Regions from separate parts of the Bacteroides helcogenes P 36-108 genome, predicted to be linked through region 2. Evidence: riboswitches for the same ligand, from Rfam matches in the RefSeq annotation. Region 2 holds a riboswitch; each other region holds the start of a gene.
What was found. Region 2 has a riboswitch for cobalamin ahead of BACHE_RS10095 (uroporphyrinogen decarboxylase/cobalamine-independent methonine synthase family protein). Riboswitches for the same ligand answer to the same signal wherever they lie in the genome.

Region 1 (10,935 bases), 240 kb from region 2:
GTTAACGATTGAATTGGAATCCATTTGGTATTGATATCAATGCCATAAGTACAGGCATTTTCCATATTCCGATATTGACGCACACGGGCCGGAGCGTATGTGACGACAAGGTCTCCCGGTGCTTGGGATATAGGAATGGTAATGAGGGTGATCATATTATCAAGCCAATTACAGTAACCTGTGATGTTGACATTAAAATGTTTATCGTTATATTCCGCACCACCGGAAATGTAACGGCTGTTTTGTGGCTTCAGATCTTTGTTTCCCAAATTCAGTATGACGAGGGACATCTGGCGAATATAACGATAGTGCAGTTCTTTTAAGGTGGGTGTTTTAAAACCTTCTGAATAGGTTGCACGCAGATTAAATTGTCCCAGTTTGTAGAGGGCGGAGATCTTGGGAGTCAGTCGTGTGCCGAAATTTTGGCTCACGGTTAGCCGTACGCCTGCAGTTATGTTCAGTTGATTGATTGGCGACCATTCATCTTGGGCATAGAATGAGGTAGTGCAGTCAGATACATCTTCTTCGTCTAATCTGCGTGGAGCGTCCAGCCAGTTTATTTCTGTATCGGTTCCTACGCTTAGGCGGTTGAAGTGGGGCAGATTGAACACTCCCTTCAATTGGATGAGCAGTCGCTTCTGATTACTTTGCAGCCCTTCATCACCGGGATAATATGGAAAACTGATTTCCTTGCCGTTTTCATCATATACTTTGTCCCAAGTATCTTGGGTGTAGGCATAATAATAAGCATGGCTGTCATAATGGAGATCCATTGTGACATTGTTGCTGTTTTTCAGTTTCAGTTTTCCGCCTGTCGAGGTGGAAACATTACGATAGAGGAAATCATAGGTTTTGTATTCGGGATGTCCACAAGGGCGATAGATACGTTTGCGATAGAAGCTTCCGTCTGCATAAATATAAAGTTTCTTGGTGGCTTGATAGTCGAAATGTTGTGACACTTCCCAATCTGTATATCGGTTTACGGTTTTGTTATTTGAATTTGTCACTGGTTTTTCAAAACGATTTGGATTTTCATAGGTAGTGTTCTGCCATCCGTCAGAATGCTTCAGTTGGAAACCTGTGCCTGAAGTCCATTTTCCGGATTTGAATTGCAGAGTGTTGGATTGGCGCACTTCACCGTAAGAACCGCTGCGGGTAGTGTTTTCTATCAACAGACTCTCTTGGTGTTTTTTGATGATAATGTTCACCACACCGGCTATGGCATCACTCCCATAGAGGGCTGATGAAGCTCCTTTCACGATTTCAATACGTTCTATGCGGTTTGGATCTATCAGTCCCAGATTATTTTGTCCACCTATGTCACCATGTATTTTTTTGCCGTTTATGAGCAGTAGCACATATCCGTTTCCTAATCCACCAAGTTGCATATTAGAGCCCATTTCACTTTGGTTGAAGTCGAATGCCGGACATAATCCGGTCAAAATATCTTCCAGAGAAGCGCCACCGTAGTTATCCAGCATTTTGCGATTAATAACTTCTGTCTGTACAGGGACATCTTTTAAATAATGTTCTGTACCGGTTCCGGTTACTACTACTTCCTGTAGCATGAGCGACAATTCTTTTTCGCTCTTATTCTCAATGATGCTTTGTGCCATAATGGGCTGCACAGCACATAGCAGCATTGTCCCAAGCCAATACTTGTGTTTCATCGTTTACCGATTTTCTTTGATAAATAATACGGTACGTCGCTTCTTGTCCTGAAAGCTACGTGCTTTGGTTATGGAAGTTGGTAGGTATTCTGGCTTTCCTCTGTCCGCACAGCCTTCCCATAAGGTTTCAGTTACAGTGGCTTTGTAGTTACAGACATTTATCTGAGAGGATTACAGCTGCAGGTACAGCTCCGGTTTTACACCGGATTCCCTTGCATCGGTAGGCAGGTATGCTTTCCGATTGCCAATTCCAGAAACAAAGATAACGACTTTTATACATTTTTCAATATTTACTCGGACTTAATTTTGTTTTTCTATGTCTTTTCATAAAATTGTCCGTATCTGAGTGAAGGAAAAATAAACAGCTATTTTTTTGTATTGCATGTTGTTTCCATTATCTTTGCCCCCGAATTGGTTCCGAATGAATGATTCTGTCATTCGGATTAAAAGGGAATCGGGTGCAAATCCCGGACAGTCCCGCTGCTGTGAAACTCTGCTAAAATCTTGGAAAAAACCTTTGCCACTGATAGTTTATTGTGTAATATCGGGAAGGCTTCAAGATTAGGAGTCAGTCAGAAGACCTGCCATTCATTAAAGGCTGCCTTTACTCGTGGGATTAGGAAGACAGTACGAAAGAATAAGTTAACATTAAAATCTAAGAGAGATGCCTATGCAAAAGGTATGTCCGGGTTGTGGTGCAGCAAATTGAATGTATGCACGATGATATATTGTTCTGTCAGCAATGACAGAATATACCTTTATATACTTTAAAGAAAAAAGAAATGATAAAGAAAGTATTGATAGCCAACAGGGGCGAAATTGCATTGCGCGTAATGCGCTCGTGCCGTGAAATGGGATTACTTGCAGTAGCGATCTTTTCTGATGCCGACCGCACCTCACACCATGTAATGTATGCCGATGAAGCTTATCCGATAGGAGGGGCAGCGGCAAAAGACAGTTATTTAAATATTGAGAAGGTTATTTCCATTGCCAAACATTGTAATGCCGATGCCATTCATCCGGGATATGGCTTTTTGTCCGAGAATGCCGAATTTGCCAGGAGATGCAAGGAAGAAGGCGTCATTTTCATTGGTCCCGCTGCTGAGACAATGGAGGCTATGGGTGATAAAATAGCAGCCCGCCAGCGTATGATAGCTGCAGGAGTACCTGTGGTTCCCGGAACGGAACAACCATTGAAGAGTGCCGAGGAGGCAATACGCATCTGTAACGATATCGGTTATCCGGTAATGTTGAAGGCCTCTATGGGAGGCGGTGGCAAAGGAATGCGTCTTATTCACCATGAGGATGAAGTGGTAGAGGCTTATAATACTGCCCGTTCGGAGTCTATGTCATCTTTCGGTGACGATACGGTTTATTTGGAAAAGTTTGTGGAAGAGCCCCATCATATTGAATTTCAGATTTTAGGTGATAATCATGGGAATGTGATCCATCTTTTCGATCGTGAATGTTCAGTGCAACGTCGTAACCAGAAGATTGTGGAAGAAAGCCCGTCACCTTTCCTCACTCCCGAACTTCGTAAGGAGATGGGAGAGAAAGCTGTTGCTGCCGCCAAGGCAGTAAATTATTTGGGTGCTGGCACGATTGAGTTCCTTGTGGATAAAAATAGGAATTTTTATTTTCTTGAAATGAACACCCGTTTGCAGGTGGAGCATCCCATTACGGAAGAAGTAGTCGGTGTAGATCTGGTGAAAGAACAGATTCGTATAGCCAATGATGAGCCTTTGCATCTCAGGCAGGGAGAATTATTTCAGCGCGGTCATGCCATAGAATGCCGTATTTGTGCAGAGGATACGGAAAACAACTTTATGCCTTCACCCGGCATTATTAGGCAACTGACGGAACCGAACGGCATCGGTGTGCGTATTGACAGCTATGTATATGAGGGCTATGAGATTCCTATCTACTATGACCCGATGATTGGTAAATTGATTGTATGGGCTACTACTCGCCAGTATGCTATTGAGCGTATGCGCCGTGTGTTGTATGAGTATAAGATAACAGGTCTGAAAACAAATTTGGGTTATCTGAAACGTATCATGTATGTACCCGATTTTGTGAAAGGTGAATATAACACTTTGTTCATAGAGAAAAATGCACGTATGCTGGTTCGTACCAATACGGCTAATGAGGAGCTGGAGAATGTTTCTATGATTGCGGCATACATGGATTATCTGGTAAATCTGGAAGAAAATGCCTCTGGACAACTTCCTGACGGACGTCCCATCAGTCGTTGGAGGGAGTTTGGATTGCAGAAGGGAGTACTGAGAATTTAATTAATGGAATATTTAGATTTTAAGAATGGAAATACATATTGGAGATCGGGTAGCTGATGTCACTTTGGTCAGTAAAGAGGGAAATAAAGTGCAGCTTACCATTGACGGAAAGCCGTACGACGTAGATATTGTAATGGCGGAAAATGGAAGTTGTTCCATTTTGCATGACGGGAATTCTTTTAATGCGGGACTGGTACGTGGAGAAGGAGGAAAGAACTATGATGTGAGTATGTTCAATCGCTCATATCATGTGGATATCATAGATACACAGGCCAAATATCTGCACACGAGAAAAGGGGTGGAGGAGAAACAAGGTGATAAAATAACAGCTCCTATGCCGGGTAAAGTCATCAGTATTCCCGTAAATGTGGGTGATCGGCTGACGGCAGGAGATATTGCCGTTGTGCTGGAAGCTATGAAAATGCAGAGTAACTATAAAGTGAATGCGGATTGCACAGTGAAGAACATATTGGTAAGCGAAGGCGATCCTGTGAATGCTAATCAAGTATTGGTAGAATTGGAACTTTTTAAAGAGGAATAACTATGAATAGAGAAGAAACATATAAACAGTTTGAAGAACTGGATAAATGTGCCTTACTGGGTGGAGGTGTGGACAAGATAGAGAAACAGCATGCTTCCGGTCATCTGACAGCTCGCGAGCGCATTGATTTATTGCTTGATAAAGGTACTTTCAATGAACTGGATAAGTTTGTGAACCATCGTTGCGGTAATTTCGGCATGGAGAAAAAACAGATTCCCGGTGACGGCATGGTAAGTGGTTACGGCAAGGTGGATGGACGTTTGGTGTTTGTGTACGCCTACGATTTTACAGCACATGGCGGTTCGTTGAGTGAAACCAATGCAGCTAAGATTGTAAAAGTTCAGCAGTTGGCTTTGAAGAATGGCGCTCCAGTTATTGCCCTTAATGATTCAGGCGGAGCGCGCATTCAGGAAGGGGTGAATAGCCTGGCGGGTTATGCGTCTATTTTTTACCAGAACACCATTGCTTCGGGAGTCATTCCGCAGATTTCTGCTATTTTGGGGCCATGTGCAGGAGGCGCATGTTACTCCCCGGCACTGACAGATTTCATTTTCATGGTGAAGGAACAAAGCCATATGTTCATTACCGGGCCTGATGTTGTAAAAACGGTAACTCATGAGGAGGTGGATAAAGAAGAATTGGGAGGCGCTTATACACATAGTAGTAAGAGTGGGGTAACTCACTTCATGTGCAATACGGAGGAAGAGACGATGATGAGTATCCGTGAATTACTGAGTTTCCTTCCTTCTAATAATATGGAAGACGCTCCTTTCAAGCCCTCTACGGATGATATACACCGTCAGGCAGAAGTCCTCCAGACTGTTATTCCGGAAGATCCCAACATACCTTATGATATTAAGGACATCATTGAACCCGTTTTAGACGATCAGTATTTTTTTGAAGTGATGCCTCACTTCGCTAAAAATGTAGTGATAGGATTCGGGCGTTTAAATGGCCGTTCGGTGGGGATTGTCGCTAATCAGCCTGCTTACCTGGCAGGAGTGCTCGACATTGATGCCTCAGACAAGGCGGCTCGTTTTATCCGTTTCTGTGATTGTTTCAATATCCCTTTAATAACTTTTGAGGACGTTCCTGGATTCTTGCCTGGTACGGTGCAAGAACATAATGGTATTATCCGTCATGGAGCGAAGATTGTATATGCCTATGCCGAAGCTACCGTACCCAAAATAACTTTGATTACCCGCAAGGCATACGGCGGTGCATACATCGTGATGTCCAGTAAACCTACCGGCGCCGACGTGAATCTGGCGTATCCGCAGGCAGAAATAGCCGTAATGGGGGCTGAGGGTGCTGTGAATATTCTTTATAGAAAAGCATCATCCGAAGAGAAAGAAGAGATTATCAAGGAGTATGAAAAGAAATTCTCCAATCCTTATCGAGCTGCCGAGCGTGGGCTTATTGATGAAGTGATTATGCCGCGAGACACCCGCTATAAGCTGGTTCAGGCATTGGAGATGGCTCATAACAAGAATCAGAGCAATCCACCGAAAAAGCACGGCAACATGCCTTTATAAATAGTTATTTTAATGTGTGAAATGCGTATCCCCGGAGAAGTGATTTCTGTGGGGATACTTTTTACTCGAATATTTGTCGAATCATAATATATACGTTTGAAACTATGGAACTATTGAGAAACCTTTTTGAAGGTTACCCTAATCTTTGGGGTGGAGGAGTGGCTCATTCTGTCCTTATCCTGTCACTTGTTATTGCCTTCGGTATTATGCTTGGCAAGTTGAAGGTTGCCGGCATATCATTGGGTGTTACGTGGATTCTTTTTGTCGGCATTGTGTTCGGACATTTCAATTTGAATCTGGACGAACATCTCCTTCATTTTCTGAAGGAATTCGGCTTGATTTTGTTCGTATATTCCATCGGTTTGCAGGTGGGGCCCGGTTTCTTTTCTGCTTTCAAAAAAGGCGGGCTTACATTGAATGTATTGGCCATGCTGGTAATTTTTATCAGTGTGCTGATTACTATAATACTGCACCTTGTTACAGGAATTCCCATTACTACTATGGTCGGCATCCTGTCGGGGGCTGTAACCAATACTCCCGGTCTGGGTGCTGCCCAGCAGGCAAACAGTGATTTTAATGGGGTAGATGCACCGGAGATTGCTTTAGGATATGCGGTTGCCTATCCTTTGGGTGTTATAGGATGCATCTTGGCTCTGTTGGCGTTGAAATATCTTCTTCATATCAATACAAAGCAGGAAGAAAATGAAGCTGAGCGCGGGTTGGGGCATTTACAGGAACTTACCGTCCGTCCCATTTCGGTAGAGATACGCAATGAGGCCATAGATGGAAAGATGATCAAGGATGTAAAGCCTTTACTGAACCGTGCTTTTGTTATTTCCCGCATACGCCATAAAGAGAGCATGGAATCCGAATTGGTAAATGCCGATACGGTGCTGCATGTGGAGGATCAGATTTTATTTATTGCCAATCCGATAGATGTGGAAGCTATCATTGCGTTTTTTGGTAAGAAAATCGCAGTGGAATGGGAACAAGTGGATAAGAATCTGATATCCCGCCGTATTCTCATCACCAAGCCAGAACTGAATGGAAAGTCACTTTTACAGTTGAGAATACGCAATAATTTCGGCGCCAGCATCACTCGTGTAAATCGTTCGGGGGTCGATTTGGTGGCTACTCCTCATTTACAGTTGCAGATGGGGGATCGTGTGACGATTGTGGGTAGTGAGCTTGCCGTAAGCCATGCAGAAAAGGTGTTGGGTAATTCACTGAAACGTCTGAATCATCCTAATCTAATTCCTATTTTCCTGGGCATTGCCTTAGGATGTATTCTGGGGAGTCTTCCTTTTGCCTTCCCCGGTATTCCTCAACCAGTGAAGCTTGGACTGGCTGGCGGACCATTGATTGTTTCTATTCTTATCAGCCGTTTCGGACCTCAATATAAACTGATAACTTATACTACTATGAGCGCTAATCTGATGATACGTGAAATCGGTATTTCCCTTTTCCTGGCGTGTGTGGGATTGGGGGCAGGTAATGGTTTTGTAGATACCATTATCTATGAAGGCGGCTATATCTGGATTGCCTATGGAGCCGTTATTACGGTAGTTCCTATATTGTTGGGAGGACTTATCGGACGATATGCTTGGAAATTGAATTACTATACTCTTATCGGTGTACTTTCCGGTACAAATACCAACCCTCCGGCTTTGGCCTATTCTTCAGAGTTGACATCTTGTGATGCTCCGGCCGTAGGCTATGCCACTGTATATCCATTAGCGATGTTTCTGAGGGTACTTACGGCACAGTTATTAATTCTGGCACTTGCTTAGTGCCAGAATTTCTCTGCTTGGCTCAACGTTTCAGGTTTGCCGATGTCAAACCATCGGAAATCCTGAAGCGGATAGCCTTGTATTCGCGCTGTCCGGCAGACCGACAGGTAAAAGGAGATAATGGAGAACTTTCCTTTCCACGGATTATTATCCATATTACGGAAAAGGGAAGGAGAAATAACGTGAATGCCTCCGAATGCCAGTTCTTTATATTTTCCTTCGCGATAACTGAATTTTTCCGGTTTTACTTCTCCGGTAGATTTATTGATCCAGCCATGCAGGTTGTAAGAGTCATCGAACAAGAGATAACGGGAGGTTTTTCGTTCGCTGACAAGTAGTGTCGCTTCCGCATTGTTTTCCAAATGCTGTTGATAGAAAGCGGATAGATCCATATCTGTCAGAATATCCGAATTGTGGACGAGAAACGGTTCATCCCCGTCCAAAAAAGGTCTGGCCTTCCTGATGCCTCCTCCGGTATCGAGCAGCATGTCACGTTCGTCACTGATGCTGATATTCATGCCGAAATTGTCATTGGCATGCAGAAAGTCAATAATCTGTTCTCCAAAATGGTGTATATTGATGACTATATCACCGAATCCGGCCTCTTTCAACCGTAGTAACACTCGTTCCAGCATCGGCTTACCTGCTACGGGAACAAGTGCTTTGGGCATATTGTCTGTCAGCGGACGCAGACGTGTGCCCAGTCCGGCGGCAAATATCATTGCTTTCATTTTGCCTTAAAAGTTTGTTCGAAATTCTGTTCTCTATGTATCAGGTTGACCTGTACGCCGAACTTCTTGTTCAGATGTTCGGCAAGATGTTGTGCCGAATAGACGGAACGGTGCTGTCCGCCCGTACAGCCGAGGCAGACGGAAAGATTAGTGAACCCACGTTCCATATACCGCTTCACGGAAGCATCCACAAGTGCATAGACATGCTCCAGAAAGACAGCAATCTCACCGTCTTCTTCCAGAAAACGGATGACGGGTTCATCCAGTCCGGTGAAAGGTTTGTAACGCTCGTACTTACCGGGATTATTCACGGCACGGCAATCAAATACAAAGCCGCCTCCATTGCCGGACGAATCTTCGGGAATACCTTTCTTATAGGCAAAGCTCGTCACCTTTACTACCAGCCGGCGTTTTTGCAGGTCATCCGTAAACTGTTTCAATTCGGTGAGCTCCCGCAATACTCGGCAGAGATACGGATATTCGGGATAAGGCTCTTGCAGCAATTGACGTAGGTTCTCAATGGCGAAAGGTACACTTTGAATGAAGTGGGGTTTCTTCTCGAAATAGCCGCGAAAACCATAGGCCCCCAGTACCTGCATGGTGCGGAACAAAACGAAGTGACGGAGCTGTGCATGGAAGTAAGCCTCGTCTACGGGCTGATATTTGCACAGGGCATCTATATATTCCTGCAAGAGTTCCTTTCGCAGGCTGTCGGGATAGTTGGCTTTGGCCTGCCATAAGAACGACGCCACGTCATAATAGACCGGCCCCTTACGGCCGCCCTGAAAATCAATGAGCCAAGGCTCACCATCCTTAATCATGACATTGCGGCTTTGGAAATCACGATACATGAAAGTTGCCGAACTGCTGCGGAGTAATACATCAGCCATCTTCTGGAAATCGTCTTCCAGACGGTCTTCCTGAAAATCCATGCCTGTGGCCTTCAGAAAACAGTACTTGAAGTAGTTCAAATCCCAAAGAATACTGCGGCTGTTGAATTCAGCCTGTGGATAACAATAGGAGAAATCCATTCCGTCAGCCCCTGCAAACTGTACGGCAGGCAGCAGGCGGATTGTTTTACGCAGAAGCTGCTTTTCGTCTTCACCGAATACGCTGGTCTTACGTCCTTTTTCTATGGCGTCGAACAAAAGCGTATCTCCTAAATCTTCCTGTAAGTAATACACGCCGTCTTCCGAACGGATGAATACCTGTGGAACGGACAGACCTTTTTCGCGGAAGTGCTCGGCCATATAGAGAAATGCGCGGTTTTCTTCGACAGATTCACCGCTGACACCAATTAGTGTGGGGCTGCCGGAAAGACGAAAATAGCGTCTGTTGGAGCCGGAAGAAGGAAGTTCGTCAATCTGTTCCGGTTCGTGTCCGGTATGTGAGATGTAGAGTTTTTTAAGTTCTTCGGTTATCATAGCAAATGTTTTATTTTGGCGGCTAAGGTAAGGCTTTTGTCGGAGATATGCTTACCTTTGCCCGAAATAATCTGCAAGAAGATGGAAAGGAATAACCCTCAATTTTTGATAGCGGCTCCTGCTTCGGGTAGCGGAAAGACAACGGTCAGCCGTGGGCTGATGGCATTGTTTGTGAAAAAAGGTTTGAAAGTGCAACCCTTCAAGTGTGGCCCCGATTATATAGACACCAAATATCATACGGCTGTCTGTGGTCGTCCCTCTGTAAATCTGGATACTTTTATGGCATCCAAGAGACATGTCTGTGAACTGTATGCACGCTATTCGGTGGATGCAGACATTTCCATCGTCGAGGGAATGATGGGGATGTATGACGGGTACGATCGTGATAGGGGATCTTCGGCGGAAGTGGCGCAACTCTTGGGTATTCCGGTTGTGCTGGTGGTTGATGCCAAGTCTGCGGCTTATTCCATGGCTCCCTTATTGTCCGGGTTTATCAATTTCCGTCCGGATATACGTATTGCGGGAGTAATCTTCAATCGTGTCGGTTCACCTCGTCATTATGAAATGTTACGGGAGGTATGTGAGGATTTAAATGTCAACTGCTTGGGATATTTACCTAAACAAAAAGATTTGGAGCAAAAATCTCGTCATTTGGGGCTTGATTTCAGCCGTTCGAAAGAGACGGATGCATTGGATCTGCTCGCCGATTTGCTGGAAACACATGTGGACTGGCAGTTGCTGTTGGAGAAAACCACCCTTTCTTTGCCCGAAGTACGGCAGGCGGTGACAGGACAAACCGGCGGGTTGCGCATCTTGGTGGCTCGTAATGAAGAATCATTCTCTTTTCTATATGAAGAACATCTGGATATTCTTCGCCGTCTGGGTACAGTTTCCTTCTTTAATCCCGAACACAACCGTCCCATTTCCCAAAAGACCGATTTGCTCTATCT
Region 2 (10,935 bases):
CCGTAGAGAAATCCTGGCGGCTGAACGAAAAGCATTACGGTGAGTTGCAAGGTCTCAACAAGGCCGAAACCGCCGCCAAATATGGTGACGAGCAGGTGCTGGTGTGGCGCAGAAGCTACGATATCGCCCCTCATGCATTGGCTGAGGATGATTCGCGTAATCCCCGCTTTGAAGACCGCTATCAGGCAGTGCCCGATGCGGAGCTGCCCCGGACCGAATCATTGAAAGATACCATTGAGCGCATTATGCCATATTGGAAATGTGTCATTTTCCCGAGCCTGAGTACGGCCGGTGAATTGTTGGTAGTGGCGCATGGCAATAGCCTGCGGGGCATTATCAAGCACTTGAAGCATATTCCGGATGATGAGATCGTGCATCTGAACCTTCCAACGGCAGTGCCTTATGTTTTTGAGTTTGATGACGCGCTGAATCTGACCGGTGATTATTTCCTGGGAGATCCGGAAGAAATCAGGAAGCTGATGGAAGCGGTGGCCAACCAAGGAAAAAAGAAGTAAAAGGAAAACTTCCTTTACTCCTATTGAAAACCTCTGTCTTGTAAGGAGATAAGTTCTTCATTTATGCAGTAAACTCTGTTCGCAGCGCGCGAATATATATTCGCGCTGCTTGAATATATGTCCGCACGGCTTGAACATCTGTTCGCAAGGTTTGAATACAGATTTCGCTACCGGAGATTTGCAGTGTGATCATATTCTTTGTTCTTATCTTGCAAATTCTTGTAGCAGAGTGATGCTGAGCAATATACCGATGATGATGCAGATGATGATCAGAAACCAATTCATGAACCGTGCGCTCGGCTTGGTTTCCTTATGCAAGTTTTGGTCGAAGTAATTCTTGAAAAACAAGTAGATGGCGGGCACGGTGGCGCTTGCCAGCAAGAAATCCTCCGGAATCTTATAGACATAAACCTTGGAGAAGGCGATCAGTGCCCAATGACACAGGAAGAGGATGACGAGCAGATTGACCTTGCGCGAGAAAGCAAGCAGCAGTCCGATGGTGAACACGGCTACCGAGCAGGGCATCACGGTAGTAGTCATCATGGGGAATTCCATTCCTCGCGCCCATGATAGGAGAGGGTAGAGGAAAGGCATGGAGTAGAGTATGCCTACCAGCATTTTATATTTGGGATTGCGCTCGAACGGAGTATAGTCGGCAAACAGGTCCCACAGCCATATCACGGCAATTACTCCCCAAAAGATGGCAAGGATGTAATTGTAACTTCGTGTGCCGCAATACATCATATAATAAACGACGGATACCCATCCGTTCAAGAATATCATATAGATTTTCATGGAGCGTTTTACCCATGGCGTAGGTTTCTGATAAAGCAATGCGGTCAGTATGATACCTGCCACGGTAATGGCAAGTTGTGCCCACAAGGTTCCTTCGTTGTATTGCGCAATAGTATTCCAAAATATTTCCATTAGCTCTTTAGTCTTTTTTATAAATATCGTTGATGTGTTATCCGGTTATTTCGTTGCGTAATATTTTTGTTGCCGTTCCGTTCCGCCGTGTCTTGTCATGGAGAAGGCTCGTTTCTGGAAAAGGAACAACGGTATGGTAGCCCCTACCGCCAGCATGAAGATGACACTGCATGTCACAATGCTGTTGGTAAACATCTCTATCAGATACTTCTCCTGAAGTCCGGGCACTTTCATGTTCTGCATGAACATGATCAGCGAAAATACTATCTTATAGGCATACATGCCGGGAATCATGGGAAGCAGGGCGGGGATGTAAAGTACCGTCATGGGGCAGTATATGAGCCTTCCCAACAGCAGGCTGCCCATCCCGATGGAAAAGGATGCAAACAGGGAGGCTGTGGCAATATCGATTCCCAGGTAACTCATCAGGCAGAAGCGGAGTGCATGGCCTATGGCGGCAAGCGCCGCTATGGATGAAAAAGCCCTCAGGGGCGGGTCGGATATGGCTCCGAAGCCGATGGCTGCGATGGCTGCAAATGCCCCGTCCAAAAGAATATCCAGTAGTATCATTTGTTTTTGAAATTGAATGTTAGAGCAAACTGTTTCTGATCAGCATTAATGTGCACGAGAGGCCTACTGCAATGCACAGCACCAGCAGCAGCGCATGGATGAGCCGGCTGCATCCCGTCAGCGCATGTCCTTCAACGATGTCGATCACCCCGTTCAGCAGCGGAACGCCGGGAACCAGATAGAGCACGCTGGTGGCGATGGCAATCTCTGCCGTGGTTTCCAGTGTCAATGCCGAAGATGCTACCAGAGATGCGACAAAAGCCGACACCACGAAAACGATGTAATGGTTGATATGCTTCTTCTGCATGACTTGCTTCAGATAAAAACCTATGAGGGTGGCGGAGAATACGATGCCTCTTGCCGTCCAGTCACCTCCGAACAGTGCGCAGAATGACGCATTGGCGAATCCCACGAGGAGAAGGGTGCAGAGTGGGTCCATCTTGGGGCGTGAAATGATCTGTCCGTACTTATCCCACAGAGCATCGAGAGGAAGACGGTTGTCATAGGCTTCCCAACTGAGTGCGCTTAATTCCGAATTCAATTCAAAACTGATAGGAAAAGAAGGGATGATTGAAACTTCATTGTACACTTCCTGGCTCTCGATGTCGCAAACGCTGATTACAAGTGTCTTCTGAAAGAGGCTTATTTTGGCATCGACATTCAATGAATGGCCTATCCTCCGCGTATTCCGTATCACCCGCGAAGTATGTACGCCCGATCCCATCAGGCGGTTGGCATATTCTTGAAGAAACCGTGCGATTTCTTTTAATTCTTTAGATGAGTTCATATTAATTCTCCTGAAAAGCGGGTGTAAAGGTAGAGGTTTCCGCCGAATTAATGAAACCATTTTCCACATTTTGCCTATCTTTGCACTTCTAAGAGTCAAAAACATCATTTTTTAATATCCGAAAATTAATGAACGAAACATTAAGTGAACAAGAAACTTCCCTGCTTAGGAAGCTTGATTTATTGCTTCGCACAGGGCAACTGTTGGTTGAGAGCGCGGCGGATACGAATCGTGTGGTGCGTAATATGAACCGTGTCGCCGCTTATTTGGGATTGCCGGAAGAGAAACTCCACATCGACGTCAGCTATACGATGCTGGCGGCGAACCTGAGCGACGGTTCGCACTCGTATTCCAAATTCCAGAAATGCGAAAAGCACGGCATCAACATGACTGCCATCTCCGAAATCAGCAAACTTTCCTGGAGAGCGATTGAGAACGATTACTCTCTTGACCGGTATGAAGAAGAACTGGAAAAAATCAGGAACAGAAAAAGAAACTATATTCCTTACCTGGTTGCCGTGGGGGCGGGATTTGCCTGCGGTGGCTTCTGCAAGCTGTTCGGCAGCGACTGGATGGCGTTTTTGTTTGCTTCCGTCGCGGCTTTTGCAGGCTTCCGCGTCCGTGCCCGTTGCATAGAATTCGGGATCAATCACTATATGAGTATCGCCATTGCGGCTTTGGTTTCGACATGCATAGCTTATTTGTTTTCTTTTACGGGGCTTTCGTCAACTCCGTATAGCCCTTTGCTGGCATGTGCGCTGTTTATTGTGCCGGGAGTGCCTTTGATTAATTTCGTGGATGACATGATGGATAATTATATTCAGGTAGGCATCATACGAGCCGTCAATACGGTACTGATGGTTTGCGCAATGGCCTTCGGTATCGTGATTGCCATGCGTCTGCTGGCGGTGGAAGATATGGTGATTTACAAGAAATTCAGCGAACTGAGCATGATTCCTCATGACCCTTATTATGTATATGCCATTGCGGCTGCCATTGCAGCGATGGGCTTTTCCATGATATTCAATATCCAGCGCCGCCTGCTGTGGGTGGTTGCGGTGGGCGGCATCATTGCGGTTTGCACGCGCAACTTTGTCAATTTTGAATTGGGATGCGGTCCTGTGATCGGTTCGTTCGTCGGCAGCATGATGGTGAGCCTGATTGCGGTGAAAGCCGTTCATTGGTTCCATGTCCCCAACCATGTGCTGACCATCCCGTCCGTCATTCCTATGATTCCCGGAGTGCTGATGTATCGCGCTCTGTTGGGGCTGATCAATATGCACGGAGTGGTGGGAGAGGTGACCAATGTGGTGTCCAACGGCATTACGGCTTCACTGATCATTCTCAGCATAGCTCTGGGAGTGGCAGTACCCAATATTTTTGCCCGCCGATACATTGCCAAAGACAGGCAGCGCTTCTTGCAGGAAGAGTTGAAGAAGCGCAGGGAAAGAGGCAAGTTTATAGAATGGTGATAAAAATGTGAGCACCGCTTATGGGCGGTGCTCACATTTTAGGATTGTAGTCGTACGCTATTGTCCGGTTGGCCTTTAATGATGCTTGTACGTCAATCAGCCGTTGGTTGCTGCTTCCCCGGAAGTATAGGCTTTCATCACGCAGGTTTTCGTTGAATTTTCCGTCCACCAGTACATCTATGTATTCCAGGAGCTTGGCCTGGCGTGGATTGCACAGGAGCTTTTCAAAAGTATATCCGGTATAGCACCAGATGTTTTTCCGGCTTCGCTGCTTGATGGCTTGTGCCAGTTCGGTGAAACCTTCCGGCTGAAACATCGGGTCACCCCCGCTGAATGTGACGTCGGCAAAATCGTCGGCAAGAACCTTTTCCAGAATTTCGTCCGTTTTCATCCATCTTCCCCGGTTGATGTCCCAGGATTCGGGATTGTGGCAGCCGGGGCATGCGTTGGGGCATCCGGCGGCATAAATGGCGGTCCGGAATCCCGGACCGTCCACTGTGGTATCTTCCAATATGTCGAGAATAGAAAGCATGGCTTTTAATTGTGGATCACCCTGTCATTCAGCTCAGCCAGCTTTGCGCTGTTCCAGCGGTCGGTTGTGCCCACCAGATAGCCGGTGATGCGCTGTAGCTTGTCAATGTGCCTGCTTCCGCATTTTGGACAAACTTCCAGGTTCGGAGTCGAGTTCTCGTAGCCGCATTCCAGGCATCGGTTGCGGTTGTGGTTTACGGAGCCGTAACCTATGTTGTATTGGTCCATCATATCTACTACACGCATGATGACTTCCGGATTGTGGGTGGCATCGCCGTCAATCTCCACATAGAAGATGTGGCCGCCGCGTGTGAGGTCGTGGTAAGGAGCTTCCACCTCCGCTTTGTGGCGGGCGCTGCACTTGTAATATACGGGCACATGGTTGGAGTTGGTGTAATATTCACGGTCTGTGATGCCCGGCAGCATCCCGAATTTTTTACGGTCAATACGGGTGAACTTGCCCGATAATCCTTCGGCGGGGGTGGCAAGTATGCTGTAATTGTGCTGGTACTGTTCGGAGAACTGGTTGGCGCGGTCGCGCATGTAAGTTACGATTTTCACTCCTAATTCCTGGGCTTCTTCCGATTCTCCGTGGTGTTTTCCGAGAAGTGCGACGAGGCATTCTGCCAGTCCGATGAAGCCGATGCCCAATGTGCCTTGATTGATGACGGAGGCTATCGTGTCATTGGGTTTCAGCTTTTCGCAGCCCAGCCACAAGGCCGACATCAGCAACGGGAACTGTTTGGCAAATGCCGTTTTCTGGAATTCCATACGTTCGTGCAACTGGCGTGCGGTGATTTCGAGCATGGCATCCAGCTTGGCAAAGAAGCGTGCCGTGCGTTGCGCCTTGTCGTCTATGCCCATGCACTCGATGCCCAGCCGGACGATATTGATGGTTGAGAAAGAAATGTTTCCGCGTCCGATGGAAGTTTGAGGCCCGAAGCGGTTCTCAAAGACACGTGTGCGGCATCCCATGGTCGCCACTTCGTGTTCGTAGCGTTTCGGGTCGTCGGCCTTCCATTCCTTGCTTTGGTTGAATGTAGCGTCGAGGTTTAGAAAGTTGGGGAAGAACCGGCGTGCGGTGACCTTGCATGCCAATTGGTAAAGGTCGTAGTTGCGATCTTCGGGCAGATAGCTGGCTCCCCGTTTCTTTTTCCATATCTGGATGGGGAAAATGGCCGTTTCACCATTGCCCACACCCTGATAGGTGCTTTTCAGCAATTCGCGGATGATGCAGCGTCCTTCTGCCGAAGTGTCCGTTCCGTAATTGATGGAGCTGAACACTACCTGGTTGCCTCCACGCGAGTGGATGGTGTTCATGTTGTGTATGAACGCTTCCATCGACTGATGCACTCTGGCTGCGGTTTTGTTGATGGCATGCTGCACGATGCGATCCTCGCCGGACAAGTCCTCCAGCGCTTGTGGCAGATAGTCCGTCAGTTCCTTGTGATACAGATGCGAGTAATCTTTCCCGTTCAGTTCTTCCAGGTTTTTGATTTCCTCGATATAGCTGTTGCGCACGTATGGGGCAAGGTAGAAGTCGAATGCGGGGATGGCTTGTCCGCCGTGCATTTCGTTTTGCGCCGTCTCCAGGGAGATGCATCCCAGGATGCTGGCGGTTTCTATGCGCTTGGCGGGGCGTGACTCACCGTGCCCGGCCGAAAAGCCGTTTTTCAGGATATGGTCCAATGGATGCTGCACGCACGTCAGGCTTTTGGTGGGATAGTAATCCTTGTCATGGATGTGCAGATAATTCTGGCTGACGGCTTCCAGCACTTCGTCGCTCAGCAGGTAATCGTCAACAAACGGCTTGGTCGTTTCGCTGGCAAACTTCATCATCATGCCGGCGGGAGTGTCGGCATTCATGTTGGCATTTTCTCTGGTGATGTCATTGGATTTGATGTTGATGATTTCCAGAAACATGTCACGGGTTTTTGCCTTGCGCGCAATGCTGCGCTGGTTGCGGTAGGCTATGTACTTTTGCGCCACGTCTTTGCGGCTGCTTTTCATCAGTTCCACTTCCACCATGTCCTGAATGGCCTCCACCGTCATTTGTGAATTTCCCTTGAAGGAAATGTGGTCTGTAATCTGATGAATCAACTGCAAGTCTTCACCTTTGTCCGTGTGCAGCATGGCTTTCCGGATGGCTGTGACTATTTTCTCTTCATTGAAGCCGACAATGCGGCCGTCACGTTTAATTACCGTTTGTATCATAATCGTTGTATCTAAATGTAGAACTGTTTTGTTTGACTTGGTTATGCCAACAAAGTTACGTATCTTCTTGATATGTTTTTCTTTTTGGAAAACTTTTGTGGGTTTAAAAAGTGTTAATGTATTGACGTACAGTATGTATATGTTGAAAAGTGGGAAACTTTGCTTGAAGATAGCTTTTCATAGTTGCTCATTATTGTATATTGGCGGAGTACAAAGAGCACCCTTGATTCTGAAATGCAAAATGAAGATAAATATTTGAGGCAGATTGCCTGTTTTCGAATTCTTTAGCTATATTTGCATCGAACCGGTTTGCATAAGGCTTTCTTCCTTAGCAATTAAAAGGGAATCGGGTGCAACTCCCGAACAGTCCCGCTGCTGTGAAGTTTTACGTCAAACATTCCGTTGGATACCTGTTGCCACTGATCAAATTCGGAAGCGAAAGAGGTTGGGAAGGCGTTCGGAATGGAAACTGAGTCAGAAGACCTGCCGTTCGATTGCGCTTCTTTGTCACTCGTGGGGTTAGGGCAAAGATTATTGATCTTAATATAATCAAAAGAAAGGATAGATATGGCAAAAGTATTTCCTCCGTTCAGATTGGATATTGCCGGAGCTTTTTGTGCGCCTCGCGCGCTGAAAGATGCCCGTGAGCAATATCGCAACGGGCGGATAAGCCTGCAAACCTTGCAGGCGGTTGAAGATGCAGAAGTACGCAACCTTGTGGAACGGCTGAAGTCGGGAGGCATGCAAGTTGTTTCCGATGGCGGTTTCCGGAGCCGTGACTTTCTGGAAAGCTGGGAAGGGATACATTCAAAGGATGGACGGCCCCTCACAGCAGGATCTGCCCTGGAGATTACCGCCCGGATCGGATTGCAACGGCATCCCGTATTTGAGGAGTTTGCTTTCCTCGTTTCCGTGGCGGGTGAGGACGTGACGGTCAAGCAGCATATACCCTCGCCGGCAGAAGTGATGACGCAGATACTTCAGCGTGTGGAACGGAGTTGCTTGGAGGCCGCCTATCCGGACATCCGCCTCCTGTCCGATGACATCACCGCCTGTTATAAGATACTGCTGGACAGACTTTATGATGCCGGTTGCCGCTATATCCAGTTTGACGGTGTGCATTCCGTGGTTATGGAAGAAACGATTCGTCTCAACAACCGCGTCTTGCGCGAGCGTCCCGGCGGAATGTATGTGGCTTTCCATGCTCCTACGGAGATGCTGGTGCAGTTGCATGGCGCCGACGCCTATTTCCTGAACTACGATTGCGGCTCTTGCGACCGCAACCGCTTGTTATGGTTCCTACATGAGAAGGAGGCGGTGTTCGGTTTTGTGCTTTCCCGTTATCCCCATGAAGACGAGTTGGACGAGCTTCAGGCCAAGACGGAGAATGTCTTGAATTATATTCCTCTGAAACGTTTCACTCTGTGCCTGCCCGATGCCAATGCGCTTCTTTCCCCCTCGGATGCCGATGAGGAAGAACAGTGGGAAACCGTGCGGCTGGGGATGATGATGGCGCGGCGTATATTTTGCTGACCGGAAGATATTCTGTTGTCAGTGAAATATGCCACACTTTGATATGCAGAATGCCACACTTCACAAAGAATGACATGCGTCATTGGCCTTGTTGAAGTGTGGCATTCGTTGTGATGCAGTGTGTGTGGATCGTTATTTGATCACTTCGGCTAATTTCTGTTGCAGCTCGTCACCGTGCAGACCGCGTGCAAGGATAATTCCGTCACCGTCAATCAGTACAGTGTGAGGAATGCTGCTTACGGCATACAACTTGGCGCCTTCGCAATTCCAGTATTTCAGGTCGGACATTTGCGGCCAAGTGATGTTCAGTTTCTTGATGGCTTCCTTCCAAGAGTCACCGCTTTGGTCTAAAGAAACACCGACTATTTCAAAATTCTTGTTCTTGTATTTTTTGTAAGCCTCTACCAGATTGGGCATTTCGCGGCGGCAGGGGCCGCACCAGCTTGCCCAGAAGTCTATAAGCACTACTTTGCCTTTGCCTACATAATCGGACATTTTCACCGTTTTTCCCTCCGGAGTCTGCATCTCGAAGTCTGTAAATTTCTGTCCCACAGCAGTGGCTTTCATTTTTTCTACGTTTTCTTTTATTTTGATGATTGTCTCGTCGTTGCTGTAAGCTGCCGGAATCTGCGGCATCAGAGGTTCGAGGTCAGCTATTTCCATGTAATAGAAATTCTGCTTCAGCAGTTGGATACCCACCGGGTTTGTGATATTTTTTTTGATTCCCTCTTTGGTGGTTTCTATCATTTTCTCCTGCAAGGTTTCCATTTCCTTGCCTTTGGCCTCACGCTGCTCGTCGGTTAGGGTGGAGTCGGACATGGAGTTGTATATGTCCATCATTTGGCGGTTCAGCCCGCCGATTTTGGTTCTGATTTCCTGATATGCGTCATTGTTGGGCGTGCCGGTGGCCGAGTCGTTTTCTCCGGGGCTCAGGTTGATACTGATTTTTCCGTTTTCGAGGAAGAAATCGATTGCCATGCCGTCCTTGCCGGCTGCTTTATAAGAGATATAGCGGTTGGCTGTGGTGTCTTGCGCACCTTTGAAGGTGAATTTGCCGTCTTTGATGATGGCTGAGTCTAATTTGACGAATTGGCGTCCTTCGACGGTTTCCAGATACACGGTGTCTCCATCGGCGGCTCCTTCTACGGTTCCGGTTACGGTGTAGCCCTTGTTTCCGCCGTTACAGGCCGCAAATATGGCGGCAGCGGCGAGTAGATAAACAACTTTTCTCATTGCTTGCTTCTTTTTAAGGTGAATAATTGTATGAGCAGCAAAGATAATAAATAAAAAATCCTCTCCGTATGAAGTGGAGAGGATTTTATAGTTTTAATCCCAATTTTAATGATAATGCTGTGCTTACTGTTGTTCGGCGGCAGCTTCTTCGGCCGGAGTTTCTGCGGCTTCGGTTGCAGGTGCTTCGGCAGGTGCTTCGGCAGCGGCTTTGGCGGCTTCTTCAGCGGCTTTCTTTTCAGCCAATACTTTGGCCTTTTCTTCGTTTATTTTCTTTTCGGCTTCCAGACGTGCTTTGGTTTCAGCTTTCTTGGCTTCTTCGTCTTTGGCTTTCAGGGCAGCCAGGCCGTTTTGCTTGTTGTTCTTCCATGCCTCAAACTTGGCTTCTGCTTCTGCTTCGCCGAATGCGCCTTTGGTTACGCCACCCAAAAGGTGCTTCTTCATGTAAACGCCTTCGCGGGAGAGGATGGTACGAACGGTGTCCGTCGGTTGTGCACCTTTCAATACCCAGTCAAGCGCGCGGTCGAACTTCAAATCTACTGTGGCAGGATTGGTGTTGGGGTTGAAAGTTCCAATCTTCTCAATAAATTTACCATCACGTGGTGCTCTTACGTCTGCAATAACGATGGAGTAGAAAGCGTAGTTCTTACGTCCATTTCTTTGCAATCTGATTTTTGTTGCCATTTTAAATTAAATGTTTTTAGTTAATGATTTGAATATTGCTACTAACTCGTAATAGCGGGCGCAAAGGTAGGAAATATTTTCGGATTATGATTTATGGATTGCGATTTATTTTCTTTTGTCATGCAATTCAGGAATCTTCGCGTTCACGAGTACCTCTTTGGATATCTCACCAGGATGGCCAGTATCGCGCACGCTCCCATGCAGAACGGGTAGTACAGATTGCCTATGATGCTGAGTGGGGAGATGCCGGCCAGTCCGGCGGCGATCAGCATTTGCGCTCCGTAGGGTATCAGCCCTTGCACGAGGCACGAAAAGGTGTCCAGTATGCTCGCCGTCTTTCTGCGGTCAAGGTGGAAACGCAGGGCGATGTCTTTGGCGATCGGTCCGGTGGTGATGATGGCTATTGTATTGTTGGCAGTGCAGAGGTTGGCGATGCTGACGAGGGCGGCTATGCTGAATTCCGCCCCCCGCT
Region 3 (10,935 bases), 220 kb from region 2:
ACGGTCGGTAAATGTACCACTCAAATGGAAAGAGAGACCTTTTAGGATACCACAGGGAATAGCATAATCAGCATACGTATAGAAAGTAGTGCGCGGAACACCGGTCGCACGGATGTTAATCTTTCCTTCTTCATCTAAAGTAATCCAATCTGCATCTTTAGGAACCCAATCCATATTACTTGCAATTTGGCGATAATCAGACCACCCAAAACCACCGACAATCTGGAGGTTGGTTACAGGATGCAGAGTAATATCAAAATCAAATCCTTTGGAAGTAGCACGCCCCACTTGTGCCTGCACTGTTTTCTTTATAACCTCATCGCCTTCCTGCACGGTTTGTTCACCAATCTTGGTGACTACATTGAATTTACGAATATAATAAACACTGGCATTTACATCTAATAATTTACTTTCATATCGTACCCCTAATTCAAACTGATTGCCACGTTGCGGTTTAAAAACTTCTCCTCCATTATCATCCGGGATAAATTCATGACCATTACGGTCATAATATATTATGTTTTTACCATACATGGTATTATATGGTTTGAAGAAAGAAGCCGCTGAAACATAAAGCGAAACTTCCGGAACGGGTAGATATACCAATCCGGCGCGATAGGTAAAAGCAGAGGTGGAAACTTTTTGCCAGTCTGTACGATTAGCGTCATCATAATGCTGACGTCCGTCACTGATGGTTGCCGTTGCCTTTTTGTATCTATAGATATCAAAACGACCGCTAAGCATGCCTTTCCAATGTTCGTTAATATCAAAAACATCTGTCAGATAAACAGCATTTGTAGTATAGTGGTTGATGGAAGCGGCTGAAACTTTGCTATCCCACCAATCGCGTACATAATGAGGATTGACTACGGATACCATTTCATTCAATCCAGGCCCCCACACATCTCCTGCACCATAACCATTATATTGGGTAAAATTGAAATAGGAATAAGCCCATCCTAATGTATAGTTATGTTTGATGTTGCCGGCTTCGAACTTACCGGTAAAATCAAGCATATTGCTGGTAGTGCGGTGATCAGGATTAAAACAAAGAGGATCCCCACTACGTACTGAATCCACTTCTATGTACTTTGTTTTTCCGGTTTTACTGTCTTTATAATACCAATCATATATAGGTTTGTCACTGGTACGATAACTGACTCGTTCTACACAAGAGTAATCAAGGTTACTATGACTATAAGAAAAACGGTCACGTAGAGTCAGCCAGCCTGCCAATTCGTAAGTATAAGTGGCCATTACATCTACATTGCGGCGACGCATACTATTGTTTGCAATGTCATTGAACACATCTTCGTAATTACAAAGCGGATTACGTTCGCCGTTTTTGGCAAATAGTTTGTCTCCGTTAACGCTATAAACATCTCCGGGCATTGTGGGAGCACCGCCTATATCAGTGGTATAATAGTCGTCATTAAAATTTATGCTTGCATCCAAATACCCTTTCTTTCCGACTTGGGAACCAATGGCAAACATTCCGGAGAAACGGTCGGCATTTACCATACGATAACCGTCCCCGTTTGCATAGTAAATATTGGCGCGATAATTTATCGGTCCCAACAACTTACCACCGAAACCTACATTAGCCTCTTTTTGCTCCCAACTGCCGTAGCTTATGCCAGCATTGCCTGTAAAACGTCCTGTTGGTTTCTTACGAATGATATTGATGATTCCTCCCATCACAGAATGTCCTGCCAGTATAGATGCAGGCCCTTTGATAACCTCAATGGATTCAACAGAAGAAAGGTCACCAAAAGGTATTGTATTAGTCAAAGAACGCTCATCACGTATTCCGTCATAAGCAATCACAGCATCAGAAGTACCACGAATACTATACCGTTGAAAAGCCCCCAACTGATTTGAACTCATAATTACGCCCGGCAAAAAGCGTACGGCATCCTCCATATTAGTTATATGCTTACGCTGCAAGGTAGCATGATCTATCTTGGTCACTGTCATAGGAAGATACTTCAACGGGACAGGCATATTCAACATACCCACCGGTTGGTCCTGCAAAGGTTTCCTCTGCTTAGCTGTAATCTCCACCTCACTAATGTTGAAAATACTGTCTGTAATACTTTTTCCCTGTCCGAATACCAATAGCGGACAAGCAACAGCCATTGATAAAAAAACTTTTTTGTTCATCTTTAAATCTTAAAATTAAAACTATATCATAGAATCCGAATCAAAAAACACGCAAAGGAATAATCTCAATATCAGATGAATATTAAAGATAATTTCCCTAATAACGAATTTAATAAGAACTTTAGTATAAATTCTTTTGTTGACTCAACAGATCATCAGTCATTTCCTATCCCCGGGAATTTGACATCTAACAGCTTACTTTTGGCAGGTTTCCTGACTTCACCTGAGAAATAAAACCTTCCCATCTTGCGATAGTGGTATGCGAATAGAATATTCCTCTCATAAGGTGTTTACAGTAGCGGGTACTGTTCCGGATTCTCACCGGATTCCCTTTTAAAACAATTAGCTTGAAATGCTATTATCTCACCAAAAACGCCGCAAAGGTATTATTATTTTTATAAAAGAAGAAAAAATAAGAAAATATTTTAAAACCAAGTAAACAAAAGATATGCGTTTAATTTTTCTCTCTAAAAAAGTAGGTATATTTGCACCCATTCAGGTGATATGACATTCTTTCTGTCTGTCATATAAAAGGGAATTCAGTGAAAAGCTGAAACAGTGCCCGCTACTGTATGGTCCTATTTGCTTATCTATCTAAAAAAGATGGAATAAAGCAAACGAAAAGTATTCTCATCTATAACCACTGTCCTGAAATTGCAGAATGTTTTCTCTGAAGTCAGAAGGGCGGGAAGGTTGGACTTTTCGGAAAGGCTGAGTCAGGAAACCTGCCTGAGACATTGCATAACAGAAAAAGACTTCCCGGGTCAGGCAGTCAAGTATTAACCATATTTTATTAATCAATGAAGAAAAATATCTTATTGACAGCCATACTCTGCTGTCTGATGGTATCTCTCCATGCCCAGGTAACTTTAAGCGGAAAAGTAACGGGCAAAGAATACGGCGAACCTTTAACAGGCGTCAACATCCGTGTAGATAATAGTCTTACAGGTGGAACAACCAATGGAAAAGGAGAATTCTGTATCAGTAACCTTCCTGAAGGGAAACATAACCTGAGTTTTACGTATGTGGGGTATGCTCCCTTGCATTTCACTTTTCAAGGCAGCAACAAAGATATTCACATAGTCATGGAAGAAAGCTACAACAACATTGGGCAAGTAGTAGTAACCGGTACAGGTACACATAAACGCATGACAGACAGTCCCGTTCCGGTTTCAGTAATTACAGCCAAGGAAATAAGCAGTGCCAATGTATCAACCTTAGAAGAGGCATTGGTAAAACTTACTCCCAACATATCTTCCTATACCAATGGTATGGGCACTACAATGAGCCTAAACGGAATCAATGAAGATTATGTTTTGATTCTTGAAAATGGTAAGCGACTGGCAGGAGAAGACAGATACACCCGTATTAATGTAGCAAACATCAAGCGTGTCGAAATACTGAACGGAGCTGCATCCGCCCTTTACGGTAGTGACGCCATAGGAGGTGTCATAAATATCATCACGGATGATGCCAAAAACACTTTGAATATATCCAACTATACACATTATTCCAGTGAAGGACGTTGGACAGAAGCTTTCAATGCGGACGTCAATGCAGGTAAGTTATCTTCTTACACCTCCTATCAACGCCTCCAGGCAGGTAGCTGGCAGAACAACAACATTGATGAGAACGGAAACCTTACAGGGAAACCCACTTCCGTAGGTTTCTACTCCAATACCGTGAACCAGCGTTTCGTGTTTAATGCTACGGATAAATTATCGTTCTATGTACGCGGTACTTATTATGATAACAAAACCCGCCGTCCGCAAGATGCCACTTACTTCACTTATGATAAAAAGAAAAAAGAATATGTGGAGAAAGGTGCATATACTTATAATCTAAAACATGAAACGTACACCTATGGGGCAGGAATGAAGTATATGATTAACCGTTCCGCATATATTGATGCAGAATTCTATTCCGACAATTTTTCGTCCGACTATGTTTATTTCAAAAAATCAGGCAGCTTCCAACCGGGAGATGAAGTGACGCGCAAAAAAGTACATTACTATAACGGAAACGTAAAAGGTATCTTCAGAATAGGCAGTCACAACAGATTGTCTGTAGGAATGGAGTACGTCAATGAGCAATTAAAAAGCGAATCGGATAACATTCCATTCAAGAATATGTACACGATGGCTCTCTATGCACAAGATGAAATCAAGCTGATGAAAAATCTACAGGCGGTGTTAGGACTGCGCTATATCTATAATGAGAACTTTAAGAATCATGCTACACCCAATGTAGCCCTGATGTACAAACTTGGAGATCTGAATCTACGTGCCGCTTATGCTGCCGGTTTCCGCACTCCTACCCTCTCACAGCTTTATGCAACGGATGAGTCGAAGACATCCAGCCGATATACAGTGGGCAATCCTAATCTGAAACCGGAAAAGAATAATTACTATTCACTGAATGCGGAATACAACTACCAATGGATTTCAGTCTCAGTAACCGGTTTTATGAATGACATCCGTGACATGATAAACTACCGTACCCTCTCCGACAAGGAGATTGCAGCCATGGGATTGGATGAAAAGCATGCTGCGTTTGACGAGATACGCCAACGTGACAATGTGGATAAAGCAAAAACCAAAGGCCTCAGTTTCAATGCAACCATAAACCTTGGAGCCGGCTTCAGAGTCAGCGGAGGCTATACCTACATGGACACCAAAGCCAAACAGCTACAGACAGACGGTACATATAAAGAATCGCCTATCGACAAAAGCATCAGGCACATGGGAAACATCAACGGCCAATGGGAACATAGTTGGAGCTTCTACCGCCTGAATGTAAACCTGCACGGACGCCTTCAAGGAGAACGGTATTCGCAAACCTACGGATATGCCCCCAAGTATCAGCAATGGGATTTGAATACCCGCCACACATTCAATTTGAGATCTTTTATTCTGGAACCCGGCGTGGGTATAGAGAATATCTTCGACAAGATAGACGACCGCCCCTGGAACAATAACTTCTCCACACTGAATCCGGGACGTTCGGTATATGTAAGTCTGGCCGTGCGATTCAATAAATAATCAATTATATATGAGAATTATATCACTCTTTATCCTGTTGACCATCTCCCTCCTCTGCCATGCGCATGAGGGAGGCAACTACGAACACAGCGATATGCTGGCAAGTATGAAACCCGGCGACAAAGCCGCCCTTCTCATGGTACACTTCGGTACTACACACGATGACACCCGTGCCCTTACCATCGACGCAATCAATGCAAAGGTGCAGGCGGCTTTTCCTGAATTGAAATTCCAGGAAGCCTACACATCCCGTATCATTATCCGCCGCCTCAAAGAACGAGGCATCGAAAAGGCAACCCCACTGGATGCACTCCTGAAACTTCGTGGAGAAGGCTATACACACGTTATCGTACAAAGCACCAACATCATTGACGGTGTAGAAATGGAATCGCTGCGCAAGGACGTAGAGAGCGTACTGCCCTTCTTCAAAGAAATTCGTGTAGGCACTCCCCTGCTCTATTCCACAGAAGATGCCGAGAAGGTTGTTGACATATTGGGAAAACGCCTCAATACATCCATGCAGGGAAAGAAAGCAGCCAAGGAAAATATTGTCCTCGTAGGTCACGGAACTTATACACCCAGTACCGCCATCTACAGCCAGATGGACTACATGCTGAAGGCAAACGGACTGACCAATTTCCATGTAGGCACTATCGAAGGTTATCCTACTTTCAAAACCATGCTCGCACAGCTAAAGGCCGCCAAAGCCAAACGGGTAACCCTCGTTCCCTTCATGTTCGTAGCCGGCGACCACGCTAAAAACGACATAGCCGGAGAATGGAAAGAAGCACTTGAGAAAGAAGGATATACCGTCAGTGCACATCTCGAAGGCTTGGGACAAGCTCCCGAAATACAAGAAATCTTCATCAACCACATTCGTTTCGGGCTGAAACACCGCATGCCGGACATCATGACCAAGAAAGCAGCCTATGCCGCCGGCAAAGATGCAGAATAAAAGAAGCAACAATGAATATCATTACCAAATCCATGTACTCCATCCATAGGATACTGGGCACTTTGCTCTGCATCCTATTTCTCATGTGGTTCCTCTCCGCATTCGTGATGATGTACCACCACTTTCCCCGTGTCAACGCAAATGAAAAGCTACAGAAGCAGGAAACACTCTCCACACCGGATGATTCGCTGCCGGACATTGCTTCCGTCATGGCCCGCCTTCCCCACAAGGAAAAAGTCAGGAATCTGACCCTCGGCCGCAACTTAGGACAAACGGTTTTCCATATCCGTACAAACAAAGGGGAATACGATCTTCCTCTGAATCCATCCGACTCAATGCCACAGGTGGACAATGAACGTATCCGCCGGACAGCCGCCCTGTGGTGTTCCGCCCCCATAGCCCGCATAGATACGATACACTCCTTAGACCAATGGATTCCATTCGGCAAGTTGAAAAAAGAAATGCCCATCTACAAGATACATTTCGCCGATGATGCCCAAACCCAACTCTACCTAAGCTCGCAAAAGGGCGAAGCCATACAATTCTCCAACCGGAACGAACGTTTTTGGGCATGGATGGGCGCCATTCCCCACTGGGTATATTTCACCCGGCTGAGACAAGACGCTGCACTATGGAACAAAACAGTCATCTGGCTGTCCGGCCTGGGATGTATCATGGTCATTGCAGGCATCTGGATAACCATAGATATATGGTGCAAGACACGCCGCAGCCGTCACCACCGCTTTTCGCCCTATCGCAAGAAATGGTATCACTGGCACTACATGACCGGAATAATCTTCGGGATCTTTGTACTGACCTTTACCTTCAGCGGCATGATGTCCTTGGCAGATATTCCCGAATGGATTCATAAGCCGGCCTTGAAGAACAACCCCGTACGCACACTACACGCCCATGCCCCCCAACCGGACCAATACACACTGGACTATCGCAGCGTCATAGCAGCCCATCCCCAAGCCCTACAGATAGAATGGAGCAACTTCCGTGAACATCCCTACTATACCGTAAAAGACGGGAAGACAGAATTCTACATAGACGCGGCCGACAGCCTGCCCCGCCCTTTACAGCTCTCCGAAGACGAAATCCGCAGAGGCATCGAAAGCATATACGCCTCCGACAGTGCGACAGCCCATCACCCCGTGCCGATTCGGATGTCACTGCTCAGCCACTTTGAAACATACTATCGTGACATGAGCAGCATGTATCGCGGGCGTCCCCAACTCCCCGTCTGGAAAGTAACGGTAGAAGATGCTGACCGGAGCGTCTATTACATCCATCCGGAAACGGGCAATATCCGCCATGTCGATACCTCCTCCCGATGGAAGTACTGGTCATACACCGCCTTGCACCGTATGCGCCTGCCCGGACTGAACTCCAACACCACCCTGCGCAAAACCGTCCTTTGGGCATTGCTGCTCGGCGGAACCGTTGTTTCCGTCACCGGCCTTGCGTTGAGCATCAGTTATCTGCGGAGGATATGCCGCAGGAAACGAAGATAAGAAACGCATAGCAGAAGATGAATGATTGCTGCTTGGCGGAACCGTTGTATCTGTCAGTAAACTTACGTTAAATCTGTCAGTAACCTTGCGTTAAGCATCAATTATCTGCGGAGGATATGCCGCAGGAAACGAAGATAAGAAACGTATAGCAGAAGATGAATGATTGCTGCTTGGCGGAACCGTTGTTTCTGTCAGTAAACTTGCGTTGTTTCCGTCACAGGCCTTGCGTTAAGCATCAGTTATCTGCGGAGGATATGCCGCAGGAAACGAAGATAAGAAAGGTATAGCAGAAGATGAATGATTGCTGCTTGGCGGAACCGTTGTTTCTGTCACAGGCCTTGCGTTAAGCATCAATTATCTGCGGAGGATATGCCGCAGGAAATGAAGATAAGAAAGGTATAGCAGAAGATGAATGATTGCTGCTTGGCGGAACCGTTGTTTCTGTCAGTAAACTTACGTTAAATCTGTTAGCAATTTTACGTTGTTTCCGTCACCTACCTTACGTTAAACCCGTCACAGGCCTTACGTTAAGCATCAATTATATGCGGAGGATATGCCGCAGGAAACGAAGATAAGAAAGGCATAGCAGAAGATGAATGATTGCTGCTCGGCGGAACCGTTGTTTCTGTCAGTAAACTTACGTTAAATCTGTCAGTAACCTTACGTTAAGCATCAATTATCTGCGGAGGATATGCCGCAGGAAACGAAGATAAGAAAGGTATAGCAGAAGATGAAAGTCCACCGCTTGCTCCGCCCCACCTGCGGAGCTTGCGATGGACTTTCTCGTTGATCATTCCCCTACGTAAGCGCTGTGGCACGAAGGGGAGATTTCCGAAAGGATTATCCCAAGGGATTGTCGTTCTCGTTGCCGGAACCACCGGTGGAGCCTCCGCCGGAAGTGATGCCCTTGGCCAACTTGTAGTCGGCAAGGGAAGCATAGCTGACGCCTGCTTCGAGCACACCGCCGTTCTGGAACTGGAGCTTCTTGACAACACCCTCGCGAAGCGTCTTCGAGGGGGTGAAGAGGATGCGTGGCTCTTTAATCATCTGCCCCGCATTGAAGGTGGTGATGTCCTCCACGCCTTCGCTTTTGAAGGTGATGCGCAGAGTGCCCAGGTCGCCCACTTTTACGATGTGTCCTTGCAGGAGCTGCTGCATGGCGTAGTTACCCAAGAGTTCCAGCGAGGCCTCCATTTCGATGGGGGCCGTAGTGGTGTTCTCGGTGGCGGCACGGGTCATGGCCTTGACGTCCTGCGCATCGTTGCCGATAGCGGTGGCGTACCATTTCTTCTTGGCCGTCTTGTCTTGGGGATTGATTTTCTGAACTAACTTATACTTGTACATAGCATTTTAAGTTTTAGTAGATTTGTTCAATGATATTACTTCATAATTCTGTCAAGTGTCGGTGTCTTTCGGCAACCGGCAGGAGGCATTCGTCAGAGTCCGCATAAGGCGGAAAAGGGCATCGGCAAGTCGGCGGTTTTGAGACACGTATATCATCGGTGGTGAGATACGTATCTCATGGGGTATGACATACGGTATGTCATGGGTGGAGAGATACGTATCTCATGAGTGGTGACATACGTATCTCATTACCGCCTCCCCGCCTACCCCCTCCACAGATACTTCTGGGCAAGGATGGCAGGCGGTTCTTGCACGCAAAAGGCTCCGGTGCAGACAGATGGGTTCTGCCTTGTACCGGAGCCTTTCATCTACTGTCCGTTGCGGTTTCGTCCATCCTACGGGTGGGTAGCGGACGGCTTTGCAACGTCAGGACAAATGTAATACTTTATTTCCGTCCGACAAAGGATATAGGGATGTTTCTGCAGGGAAAAGACGGAGATTATGAGTTGTTGAGTTCTCCACTCAGATACAATCCAAAGGATTACGTTTCATAATCAGCGGATAGCGTTCGGGGTGCTTGAGGCTCTCTATCTCCAAATCAACGCCCAAAGTTTCCCATTCAATAGCCGAACGTCCCGACATGCGCACATTCAGCACGTCGGAGATGCGAGCGTCTCTGAGCCAAGGCATACGATTGTACGAAATGAAAAAGTCATTTCCCTGCACCGAAAGCATGATGCCTTGGGCGTTAATCATCAATACGCTTACCGATGTGTTCTGTAAACCGGCGTTTAAATTCGTCTCCATATCGCTCTAAGATTTGAGTTATTTTCTTTAAGTCCTTATTAGTAAAGCCGTAATTCTCGGCAAGTTCCACGGACGGTTCCAACCAGAACTTCGCTTCACAGTCCGCTTTCACCACATGAATATGCCGCCGTTCTTCCTCATTTGAGAAGATTTTGAAGCAATAACCGTCTTTACGTCTAAATATCAGATTCATATTACTTTATATCGAGCCAAAGATATTTATTTTATACTGAATAACAATGTCCGGCAAGAGATTTTGTTCAGCATACGGAAGAGATTTCTTCGCTTACATCAAATTATGTCTTATCTTTGCATCTCTAATAGAAAATACGGATATGAAACAACCCCGAATAATTGTTGCCGGTATCGGACCGGGCAACGAACTAGACATTACTCCCGCCGTTATTTCCGCTTTACAAGAATCTGATGTAGTGGTGGGATATAAATATTACTTCCAGTTTGTCACTCCCCATCTTCGTCCCGAAACAGAATGCATAGACACCGGCATGAAGCGTGAACGCACTCGTGCCGAACAAGCTTTCGAACTGGCCGAACAAGGAAAAACAGTTTGCGTCATCAGCTCCGGAGATGCCGGTATTTACGGCATGACACCGCTTATTTATGAAATGAAGCGCGAACGGAACAGTTCTGTAGAGATCATCTCATTGCCCGGTATCAGCGCTTTCCAAAAAGCAGCTTCCCTGCTTGGTGCTCCTGTAGGACATGACTTCTGTGTGATTTCCCTTTCAGACTTGATGACTCCCTGGGAACGCATTGAGAAAAGAATCATTGCCGCCGCTTCCGCCGATTTTGTGACCGCTGTCTATAATCCCAAAAGCGAAGGCCGTTACTGGCAACTCCATCGCCTGAAGGAACTCTTTCTACAAGAAGGACGTTCACCGGAGACTCCCGTAGGTTATGTACGCCAGGCAGGGCGACCGGAACAAGAAGTACACATCACCACACTAGGCGATTTTAATCCCGAAGAGGTGGACATGTTCACCGTTGTCCTGATAGGCAATTCGCAATCTTACGAATGGAATGGCGCCTTTATAACACCCCGTGGTTATTATCGTGAAACGGATACTCAAGCGAAAAGCATCGGTCA

Region 1: it holds a riboswitch for cobalamin, as region 2 does, so the genes downstream of both, accC (acetyl-CoA carboxylase biotin carboxylase subunit) here and BACHE_RS10095 (uroporphyrinogen decarboxylase/cobalamine-independent methonine synthase family protein) in region 2, are expected to answer to the same signal.
Region 3: it holds a riboswitch for cobalamin, as region 2 does, so the genes downstream of both, BACHE_RS11010 (TonB-dependent receptor) here and BACHE_RS10095 (uroporphyrinogen decarboxylase/cobalamine-independent methonine synthase family protein) in region 2, are expected to answer to the same signal.

The regions. Positions count from the first base shown of each region.
Region 1 covers NC_014933.1:2,718,233-2,729,167, forward strand. The annotation lists gene BACHE_RS11020 (TonB-dependent receptor plug domain-containing protein) at 1-1,670, opposite strand, end outside; cobalamin riboswitch at 1,733-1,934, opposite strand; cobalamin riboswitch at 2,066-2,273, shown strand; gene accC (acetyl-CoA carboxylase biotin carboxylase subunit) at 2,453-3,964, shown strand; gene BACHE_RS11030 (acyl-CoA carboxylase biotin carboxyl carrier protein subunit) at 3,990-4,505, shown strand; gene BACHE_RS11035 (acyl-CoA carboxylase subunit beta) at 4,508-6,040, shown strand; gene BACHE_RS11040 (putative transporter) at 6,145-7,830, shown strand; gene BACHE_RS11045 (nucleotidyltransferase family protein) at 7,827-8,561, opposite strand; gene BACHE_RS11050 (RapZ C-terminal domain-containing protein) at 8,558-9,985, opposite strand; gene BACHE_RS11055 (cobyrinic acid a,c-diamide synthase CobB) at 10,067-10,935, shown strand, end outside.
Region 2 covers NC_014933.1:2,481,945-2,492,879, forward strand. The annotation lists gene gpmA (2,3-diphosphoglycerate-dependent phosphoglycerate mutase) at 1-515, shown strand, start outside; gene BACHE_RS10065 (DUF6064 family protein) at 720-1,442, opposite strand; gene BACHE_RS10070 (threonine/serine exporter family protein) at 1,488-2,012, opposite strand; gene BACHE_RS10075 (threonine/serine exporter family protein) at 2,032-2,799, opposite strand; gene BACHE_RS10080 (threonine/serine exporter family protein) at 2,928-4,271, shown strand; gene nrdG (anaerobic ribonucleoside-triphosphate reductase activating protein) at 4,303-4,803, opposite strand; gene BACHE_RS10090 (anaerobic ribonucleoside triphosphate reductase) at 4,809-7,016, opposite strand; cobalamin riboswitch at 7,305-7,521, shown strand; gene BACHE_RS10095 (uroporphyrinogen decarboxylase/cobalamine-independent methonine synthase family protein) at 7,584-8,549, shown strand; gene BACHE_RS10100 (TlpA disulfide reductase family protein) at 8,682-9,782, opposite strand; gene BACHE_RS10105 (30S ribosomal protein S16) at 9,906-10,463, opposite strand; gene BACHE_RS10110 (Na+/H+ antiporter NhaC family protein) at 10,607-10,935, opposite strand, start outside.
Region 3 covers NC_014933.1:2,705,459-2,716,393, reverse strand. The annotation lists gene BACHE_RS11010 (TonB-dependent receptor) at 1-2,163, opposite strand, end outside; cobalamin riboswitch at 2,348-2,549, opposite strand; cobalamin riboswitch at 2,644-2,910, shown strand; gene BACHE_RS11005 (TonB-dependent receptor) at 2,964-5,204, shown strand; gene BACHE_RS11000 (sirohydrochlorin cobaltochelatase) at 5,215-6,159, shown strand; gene BACHE_RS10995 (PepSY-associated TM helix domain-containing protein) at 6,171-7,676, shown strand; gene BACHE_RS10990 (HU family DNA-binding protein) at 8,517-9,020, opposite strand; gene BACHE_RS17355 (hypothetical protein) at 9,252-9,461, shown strand; gene BACHE_RS10985 (DUF2442 domain-containing protein) at 9,543-9,776, opposite strand; gene BACHE_RS10980 (DUF4160 domain-containing protein) at 9,769-10,020, opposite strand; gene cobJ (precorrin-3B C(17)-methyltransferase) at 10,163-10,935, shown strand, end outside.